DNA from 3 places in the Arthrobacter sp. KN11-1C genome. Region 2 is predicted to be linked to each of the others. Evidence: predicted binding sites of a transcription regulator. Region 2 holds the regulator's gene; each other region holds the start of a gene.

Region 1 (3,274 bases), 2.0 Mb from region 2:
CGGAACATCTGCCAAGACCGAGCGCTACCAGCCAAGTCCACATACCTAATTCTGAGACGGTCCACCTCCGCGACCTCGACTTCAGACGAAGCTTCCGCTGCCATGGCAGCGAGAAATCCTGAAATGGTGAGTCCTCGAACCCGCTCCGGTTCGGAAACGTGACTGCGATACTTCTCGACGTTCATCATGGCGGCCGAGTCGTAATCGTGATGTATGGCCAACAGCGTCGTGCGCATGCTCGCGTGAAGATTGAACATCACTGCTGCTCCCAGAGCGTGGCAACGAACGAGTTGGTTGACGGCAGAATCTGCTAGCGCCGCGGCGCACTTCTTCCATAGGCCTGTGGCCTCGTCTAGCGACTCGTAGGCTGGATTTCCGGACAGGACGAGACGGCGGCTGTTGAACCTGTCGGCGTACTTGAACTCAAGCACGATCCCTTCTGCCCCGCTTCGCGTCTCGGCGACAATGAACGCATCAACACGAGTCATATCTCCAAGGAACTCCGAACGCTTGGCTGGGGCAAACTCGATCTTCACAGCATTCACGCCCAAGAAGTCTTTAGATCGCCCAGTCACTCGTCCAAGTGTTCGGGTGAGCCACGCGAAATCCTGAACCAGGGGCCCCATCACGTTCAGCATCAACGCTTGACTCGAAACTAGGTATCGAGTGCAGCGGATTGGATCAAGACCCCACCCATCTAGCCTTCGGCTGGCATAGAGTTTTTGAGCCGCCGATGAAGTGAAATTCATCCCGCGCGCGCCGGCATCGACGGTTAATATGCTGCCGAGCGGCCGTTCGCGCGGCCGCGGCGTTTCTCCGAATGCGTCTTGACCCAAAATCTCAAGACGATACCAAGACTGATGAAATCGCAGCCGCTGGGCCAATCCGGATTCACCCTTCAGCTGAGGGCCGATTCGCTGGAGAGAAGTGGCGACGGCGGCCTTTCCCGCAATGGCCGTCTCAGAACCCATCAGTACTGCTAGAGCTTGTCTATCCAAGTCTCTTCGTCACGGTTGTCCCAAGCGCTACCACCGATGGACTTCGGCTTTTCCCAGGCGCGCTCGGAAATACGATTAAAAATTGGCCGAAGGTCACTCGGCCGCAGGTCGAAGAGGGATTCAACCGGCCTGACCACACACGTGCGAACGAGCTCCTTCTGTCCCTCAGTGCTGGTCAGTCCGGCTTCCTTGAAGGCGGCCTGAAGTCTCTGAATCTGATCGGCGCTTATGTACTTCTCCACCGGTGCTGAAGAGTCAGGGATATCGAGGTCAAAGAGGGTAAAGTCCGCATCGTTCACGATCCACAAGCATACTCTTGCAGCACGACCAGACGGCCATCCACTTGCGGTTCGCCCGGATCTGTACTGTTGCCGAGTTCCTGAGCCACCCGTCCGCTCCGCATCTTCGGCCACTTGGTCATCTCCGAATCTGGCGGTAGGAGTCGTGTCAGCGCAGACGCCGCAACGTCTCTTTGGGCCGCGGCAGTTATAGGCGTCGGGCTATCCCATGCCGTTCGGCACGGACCATCCGAGGGCCAAGGCAGGCCGGACAGTCCATATATCCGAACAACGTCGAATGGGCGGACGGGCCCGAGTCAAGTGTCGGTGGTGACGCTTAGCATCGAATACATATTCTATTAAGAGATTATTGACTAGAAAGTGTGTTCTAATGCTCGAGATTGATGAGCCTGTGGTAGTGCGAACGACTCCGGACGGCAGGCCCTTTGGGTTTGCGTGGCGGGACCAGCAGTACCGGAGCACCGAGACACCTCTGCGGTTCTACACCAGGCGCCCTTGGTGGGTCGAGCAGTCCCGCATTCAGAAGGGCATCGGCCCGCAGGTGCTGGAGACGGAGACCTGGCGGATCACCGCGGCCGGGCGCGGCCGTTCGGCCGAGCGGGTGTTCGAGCTGGTCCGTGACGATGCTGATTGGGTGCTGGCCCGCATCCTGGGCTAGAAGTCTCGATGTTCACTCATTTGCACGCCGCATCGGCGTTTTCCGCCCATTACGGGGTGGACTGGCCGGACACCCTGGCGGCAGCGGCGAAGGCCGGCGGAGCGGACGCCCTGGCCGTGACCGACCGTGACGGCCTCTACGGGATCCCCAAGCACATCGGTGCCTGCGTCGCGGCCGGAATCGATCCGATCCTCGGCGTGGAGCTCGCCGTCCTCGACGACACCGGGAGCGTGGGTGGGCGGGTCGTGGTCCTGGCCCACGGACACAACCAGGGAGCCGGCTACGCTGCCCTGTGCCGGCTGGTCTCGGCAGCCCACGCCCGCAAGACCGTCGCCGTGACCCGGGCCGAGATCGCCGCGCACCTCCTCACCGATGCCGGCCCGGTCGGGACCGTGCTTCTGGGGCCGCTCTCCGACGTCGGACTCAAGGTCGGGACCCGCGGCGACGGCATGGCCCTGGTCGACCAGTGGCTCGCCGTCCTGCCCAGGGAGGCGTTGCGGGTCGAGGTCGTCTCCCACCTGTCCGCGCCGGGGCTGCCGTCCAGCCACACCCACGCGACAAGGATGCTCCGACTCGCCGGCAGGGCCCAGGTGAAGGCGGTGCTGAGCAACGCGGTCCGCTACGTTCTCCCGGACGAGGCGATCACCGCGGACATCCTGGATGCCGCACGGGCGCTGCGGCGCCTGGACGAAACCGGGGTCCAGCCCACGGCCCAGGCCTGGCTCAAACCCGGACCAATGATGCAGGCCCTCGCCTTTGAGATCGCCGCGATCGGCCAGGCCGGCGCCGCAGCCGCCAAAGCCCTCCTGTCCGAAACCGAGGCTCTGGCGGACCGGTGCCGGATCGACCCCGTCAGTGATGCCGGCTGGGGCGTCCCGGTCATGCCCGAAGCCTCCATCATCGGCATCACCGGCGACCCCCTCACCGTGCTGTGGGAACGCGCCCGGGCCGGGGTCAACACCCTCTACACGGGCGCTGATCACGCTGCTTTGGAGGTGGTGGAGTCGCGGCTGCGGCTGGAGATGGACACGATCGCCGATCTCGGGTTCGCGTCTTACTTCCTGACCGTGGCCGAGGTCGCCCGGCTCATCCGGGACATGGGCATCCGCTCCGCGGCCCGCGGCTCCGGGGCCGGGTCCCTGGTCAACTACGCCCTGGGCATTTCGTTTGTCGACCCGATCCGCCACGACCTGCTCTTCGAACGGTTCCTGAGCACCCGGCGCCGGACGCTGCCGGACGTGGACATCGACGTCGAGTCCGCCCGCCGCCACGACATCTACCAGGAGATCTTCGCCCGCTTCGGCCCGGAACGGGTCACC
Region 2 (3,274 bases):
GGCGGATGCCCTGAAACTGTGACGGCCCTGCGCCCCGCTCAGGCGGGCCGCAGCCCCGGACGAAAGTGCCCTCAGGTGGCAGGAATGAACAACTGCTGGCCAGGTACGATGCGCCCGTCCTGGAGGTTGTTCAGCTGGATAATCTCCGCAACGACATCGCGGGGATCCCGGGAAGGCGCTGCCTTCCCCGCAATCCCCCACAAGGATTCGCCCGTTTGGACCGTGACGCTCGTGCTGGACGTGGGCTGCAGCTCGGCGGCGGAATCAGCAGCCTTGGCCGGTGAATTCAGGAATCCGGCCAGGCTGAGCAGCGCTGCAACCGCGAGCATTGCCGGGAGGCCGAAGAAGATCATGCGCCCCCGGCGAGTCAGGCGAAGCCGGCCCGGTGCCGCACTGCGGCCTGGCGTGTGGGTGATGGTGATTGCGGACATGAGCTGAGCCCTTCTGAACAATGCCGCATTCCGGAATCTCTGGGTGCGGCTGCCAATTCTTGCCTTCAGTCAGTGCTTGCGAGGCGGTTGATCGTCCATGTCTTCGAACGATTCGAACGAACACCCGGATCCCGCGGCACTTTTATAGAACACATATTCGAACCTTGCTATGACATTTTTAGCACTTATCAACGAACGATGTCGAGACTCGCTAGAACAAATGTTTGATAAACGCCTGTGCCTGCCCTACGTTTGAGTGAAGGAACGAGCACTGAATCAGTGCAACAGGAGGGTCTGACATTTCAGGCCGACAGTCCCGGCAAGCGCCCCAGCGGCGGACGGGCGGAACGGAAGGGCGTTGGCGAACATGGCAGCGAAAGCCACTGGCAGCGGGTCGGCCTCAGCGCGGAGCCAGCAGCCGCAGAAGGCCCCCAAGAGCCTGACCGTCCGCCAGAAGAAAATCCTGGAGACCATCCAGCGTTCAGTGAACGATCATGGCTATCCGCCGTCGATGCGCGAAATCGGTGACACCGTTGGCTTGGCCAGCCTGTCCAGTGTCACGCACCAGTTGTCACAACTTGAGAAGCTCGGCTATCTGCGTCGCGATCCCAAGCGCCCGCGGGCGATGGAAGTCCTCATGCCATTGACCTTGGACGGCGGTTCGGTCATTCCCGGCGTCGAAGCTCCGGCGAAACTCCGCAGCGCGGGCGGCCTGGCCGTCACGGAGCTCGCGAGTGCCAGCGACACGGCCATGGTTCCCCTCGTGGGGCGCATTGCTGCCGGTGGACCCATCCTGGCCGACCAGACCGTTGAAGACGTCCTGCCGCTGCCCCGCCAGCTGGTAGGCCATGGCGAGCTCTTCATGCTGAAGGTCGCCGGTGATTCCATGATCGACGCCGCTATCTGCGATGGCGACTGGGTGGTGGTGCGGCGTCAAAACGACGCGCTCAACGGCGACATCGTGGCCGCGCTCCTGGACGACGAAGCCACCGTCAAGACCTTCCGTCAGCGCGACGGCCACACATGGCTGCTCCCCCAGAACACGCAGTACGAACCCATCCTGGGCGACCATGCCACCATCATGGGCAAGGTCGTCTCGGTGCTGCGCTCACTCTAGGACGCGCACTTCAAAACGAGGTAGCCGAGGACCCGCTCCCGGGACTGGGGCTTGTTTTCAGCTCCGGGCCAACAGGCTCCGGGATCGGAAACAAACGCCGGATTCGCCGGCCTCACTCCGCCACGTGCAGATGCGGTCCCCTCAGGCCGACTCGGCGTAGAGCCGCTCGAGCGCACCGCGTACCACTGAACGGTCCGTCGTGGGCCAGAAGGGCGGCAACGCTGCCCGGAGGAAGTTGCCGTAGCGTTCCGTCGAAAGCCGTGAATCCAGTACAGCCACCACGCCCTTGTCCCCCGTTGAACGGATGAGGCGGCCGGCTCCTTGGGCCAGCCGGATGGCCGCGTGCGTTGCGGACACCGCCATGAAACCGTTGCCCCCGGACTGGGCCACCGCGCGGGACCGTGCCGTCATCAGGGGATCGTCCGGACGAGGGAACGGGATCCGGTCGATGACTACCAGCCGGCAGGAACCGCCAGGAACGTCGACGCCCTGCCAAAGGGACATGGTGCCGAACAGGCACGTGTCCTCTTCTTCGGCAAACTGCCTGACCAACGCGGCCATGGTCGATTCGCCTTGGCACAGGATGTCCACGTCCAGGCGCGATCGCATCGCTTCCGCGGCGTCCTCCGCTGCACGTCGGGACGAAAACAGGCACAAGGCTCCGCCGTGGGACGCTTTGATGAGCTCTTCAAGTTCGTCGAGCGCCTCGGGCGAGGTGCCGCGCCCCGGCTTGGGCAAGTGCTTGGCGACGTACAACATGCCCTGCTTCGGATAGTCGAAGGGCGAGCCGACGTCCACGCCGGTCCAGCTCGGGGCGCCTTGGCCAGTCAGGCCAAGGCCGCCGGCAGTGGCCTCGAAGGCAGAGCCAATGGCCAAGGTGGCAGAGGTCAGTACCACGGTATGGCCTGCGAAGAGACCTTCCCGGAGGCGTCCGGCAACGCTGAGCGGCGCGATGTTGATGAGCGCCGGCGAATCCTCGTCGGGCGCCGTGTAGCCCTGCTGCGGATCGAAGGTGCTGTTCCGGGACAGCCACACGACTTCCCGGTTTTCCCGGGCGGAGAGCAGCCGTTCGCACAACTCGAGGATCAGCATGAGCCGTGAGCGCGCTAGCTGGCGTCCGCCGTCGACCGCGTTGGACGAATCCCCCTTCGAATCGGAAAGCGCCGCACGGCACGCTTCCCGGAGCTGGTCCACGCAATCAAGCTGTTCGTCATTGAGCCCGTTGGGCAGGAGGCCGGACGGCGCACCGATGATCGCGAGTTCCAGGCGGTCGGCGGCAGCGTTCAGCGCGTCCACGGTGATGGCTGTATGTTTGCGGGCGCTCGAGGCCGCGGCATGGATCATCGCCACCGACAGCTGGCCGGACACGGCTCCGGTCACCCGGTCCTGGAGCTCATGGGCCTCGTCCACCACCACGACGTCGTATTCGGGCAGCACGGCCAGGCCTTCGAAGGCGCTGACGGCGAGCATCGCGTGGTTGGTGACTACGACGTCGGACTCCGCGGCCCGGTGGCGCGCGAGTTCGCTGAAGCACTCCTCAGCCATCGGGCACTTCTGCGCGCCGAGGCACTCCATGGAGGTCACGGAAACCTGGCGCCAGGCCCGGTCCGTTACGCCCGGCATGAGTTCGTCCCGGTCCCCTGTGGTGGTCTTCCCGGCCCACTCCCGGAGCCGCAGGACTTCCTTGCCAAGCTGCGATGCGGGGCCGCCGATGGCTGCCGCGAGA
Region 3 (3,274 bases), 290 kb from region 2:
GCCGCAGGGTTCGGACTCGGCGTAGCACTGGCACCCTTCACAGCCGGGTCCGTCCGAACAGGCGCCGCCGTGACCAGCCAGCAGCCCCACACTGACAAGAACCACGACTACTGCACACTCGGCGTCGCCTACACCTTGGGCGGTCAACAGCGGCACGCCACCGTCGAATCCGGCCAAGCCTGCAAGGCATCCCTCCAACCCGGCACGCAGGTCCAGATCGCGCTCAACCCCGACAACCCAGGTGACATCGCCGTCCTCGGGTACGGGTATCCCCGGGAGAACGCATGGAAGGGCATAGCCATCATCGCCCCCATCATGGCCGTGATGCTGGGCCTGTTCCTCCTGTTTTGGGCATTTTCCTATCGCAGCACAAAGCGACTGTTCTCTCAGGAGACGCGATGGCACAACATAATCGCCACGGTCCGGGGCCGGACCCAGTCCAAGAGCGGCACAACCCTGTACCTAGAAGCCCAGGACACCACGGGGAATGACCGCATCTTCACCATGCTCTTCAATGACAGAGGTCCACGGCCGAAGCCAAAGCCCGGCGACATCCTCGACTTTGCCCTCCTCGCCGACGGAACGGCACACGCCGCAGTCTCCATCAAAAGCGAGAACCGGCTCCACCTCGTAAGCTTCTCGGTTCCCAACGACTTTCAACTACGCGCCCTCGGCCTATAAGGCCCAGTCCTGCGCACCCTCATTGGCAGCGCCGCCCCGTGACGTTTGCCACTTTACGACAGCTTCAGGAGCACAGGACATCCGAAGGATCGGACTGCATGAAAGCTGAGCACGGTGAATTAGATGCAATTCCGCTTATTAGACATGGTGGAGGCACCATGTGACGACTCCCCAGATCCGAAGATCGGAGAGTTCAGGGACGCGGATCGGCGGGTATTCCGGGTTGTCCGACTGCAGGACGATGCCGGCCCGGGTGATCCGGAGGCGTTTGATGGTGAGTTCGTCGTCGAGGATCGCGACCACCACTGAGCCGTCCTTTGGAGCGAGTGCCCTGTTGACGATGATCTCGTCACCGTCGCTGATGCCTGCCGGTTCCATGGAGTCTCCGGCCACGCGGACGACGAAGGTGCTGGTCTTGTCCTTGATCAGGTGCTCGTTCAGGTCGAGCTCCGAGGAAAAGTAGTCCTGGCTCGGCGAAGGGTAGCCCGCAGGGACCGCCACCGGAGCCACCGGGATGTGCCCGGGCTCGGCCCCCGCTTTTATCATGCGAGGGTCTAGGGCAAGAGACATGACACACCTTTATTCGAATATATGTTCTATTCAAATGGTAGCCCCAGGCCCGGACATTGACGCGAATCAACCCTGTTGCATCTAATGCGGGATGTGGACCTGGGCGCGCCCTCCACGTTCCTGTTTTGGAGATTCGATGGCACCGAGGCTGATAACTGGCCCGATACCGTAGCGCGCCCGGGTAGGCGGGCCCCAATCGGAGACCGGGCCGTGCAATCGTGCTTCGACATCCTCGAAAGCATCGGGAGGAATGTCTTCGAGCCCAAGCACCGCCGCCGAAGCCATCCGCGAGATCGTCCTGGGCCACGGCGGATCAACGAGTGCAGACACCCGCCCCGCACTCTCGGTGCCGCCCGACTAGTAACTCATCTCACTCCCCTGCGCCGCCCCAAAAGGGGGCACCACCACCGGGCTCTTAGTCGCAATGTTGTACACGGGCGAGGAGGCCTCCGCTGAAGCCGCCGCCTCTAGACCGGACCCAATGCCAGCATCCGGCGCAGCAACGGCAGCATGCGCCGATCGCTGGTAGACGGCGGTACCGAAGCGCAGATCCGGCCCAATCGTGTCGGCGACTATGCGGCGGGCTTCTCGCTTCTCACCGTCCTTCTCGTAGGAGCGGAATTCGAGCTCGCCCGCCACAGTAACCGGATCGCCCTTTTTCAGTGAGTTCGATGCATTCTCAGCTAGAGCCCGGAAGGCCGAGACGTTGTGGAAGACGGGTTCGCCGTCCTGCCAGGTCCCGTCCGTTCCCTGGATTCGCTGGTTTACAGCGACGCGCAGCTTGGCGTGGGCCACTCCGGACTCGCCGTAGGTGAGCTCTGGGTTGGCGACGAGGTTGCCGGCGATGCTGATCGGGATTTTGGTGCTCATTGTTCTTTTCCTTTCCAGTCCCAGCAGGACTCTCCCGCCGGACAGATAGTTTGAGTCAGACTCCAGGGCCCGCGATTGTGGGCCCGTCTATCGACGCGGCGGGCCGTCCCACGCCGACGTAGGACACCGTCTGGTTGAGCCGAGGATCGGCGTCGACGGAGGGAACCTTGCCCCCGAAGCCAGGTGGATGAGTGACTTCGAGGATCCCCTTCGATGCTGCCGTCACTCGCCCGAGGACGGACTTCGCAATATCAACCCGGGAGGCAGGAAGTTTGCGGTGATCCGCCCCCTCCGCCAAAACACCACCTTCCGTCTCGATGACAGCGTCTGCCCATCCGGCAAGGTAGGAGGCCGATTGTGGTCCGCGGTCGATCCCGTGGGCCCGCAGCACGGTGTAGGCGACAGACTCGGCCTCGACTTCGGCAAGCCCGCGGTGGTCTGCACTGCTGCCGTAAAGCCGCCCGACGGCGTCGTCCGGGCCATGCAGCAGTACATGCCCAAGCTCGTGGGCGAGTACCGCGGTGCGCTCCTCGGTGCTCAGCCACGCTCCCACTTGGACGCGGTGCTTGGCGAAATCCGTGTAGCCGCTGGTGAGTCCGTATTGGGCGGCGTCGACGTGGACTTCGAAACCGTGCCGGTGAGCGACCTCCGTCAACAATCCGAAAAGCTGTGAGGCGTCGACGCCAGGCCCGGTGCCGTCTCGCGGCACGAGCAGCGGAGTCCCTTGGGTTTGCGAGACATCAAAGACTGCCTGTCCGCGCCACCCGGTGATGACCGTCTTCTTTCCATCGTCGACGGCGCCACGGGGAGCCTTCTCTCCGACGCGTATCCGCTGCCTGGTCCCATCCGGAAGCGTGAATTCCTGCATGCGTGCTGTGCGCGGCGCAATCACCCACAGGGCATGCTCACCCTTTAGCACAGCTCGGCCGTGGCGTTCCCATTCCCTGTACCCCGCGACGAGTGTGGGCTCTTCGGTACCGCGCTGGGCCATCTGCATCATGAGGAGGGCCACGTTCCCGCCGGAGTATCGCCAAAGGGTGGCCGAAGCGTCCAGCAGTACCTGCCAGTGGGAAGGTGATTCAACGGCTTGTTCCAGGATCGTGTGGAGGCCATCCGTCAGGACGGAGATGCGTTCCTCCGGTGTCATCCGCGA

What was found. The regulator LexA, encoded in region 2, represses DNA repair genes until DNA is damaged. The targets are predictions, from matches to a motif close to TCGAACANNTGTTCGA.
Region 1: the regulator LexA is predicted to act here: its motif matches at 1,620-1,635, upstream of ACSBOX_RS04445 (DUF6504 family protein).
Region 3: the regulator LexA is predicted to act here: its motif matches at 1,265-1,280, upstream of ACSBOX_RS12285 (LexA family protein).

What each region holds. Positions count from the first base shown of each region.
Region 1 is NZ_CP197467.1:943,216-946,489, reverse strand. Features, by position in the region: gene ACSBOX_RS04455 (PGN_0703 family putative restriction endonuclease) at 1-971, opposite strand, end outside; gene ACSBOX_RS04450 (hypothetical protein) at 980-1,297, opposite strand; gene ACSBOX_RS04445 (DUF6504 family protein) at 1,668-1,955, shown strand; gene ACSBOX_RS04440 (DNA polymerase III subunit alpha) at 1,964-3,274, shown strand, end outside.
Region 2 is NZ_CP197467.1:2,907,404-2,910,677, forward strand. Features, by position in the region: gene ACSBOX_RS13595 (LysM peptidoglycan-binding domain-containing protein) at 72-431, opposite strand; gene lexA (transcriptional repressor LexA) at 799-1,548, shown strand; gene ACSBOX_RS13605 (ATP-dependent DNA helicase) at 1,690-3,274, opposite strand, start outside.
Region 3 is NZ_CP197467.1:2,620,735-2,624,008, forward strand. Features, by position in the region: gene ACSBOX_RS12280 (hypothetical protein) at 1-681, shown strand, start outside; gene ACSBOX_RS12285 (LexA family protein) at 820-1,227, opposite strand; gene ACSBOX_RS12290 (single-stranded DNA-binding protein) at 1,609-2,121, opposite strand; gene ACSBOX_RS12295 (ArdC-like ssDNA-binding domain-containing protein) at 2,177-3,274, opposite strand, start outside.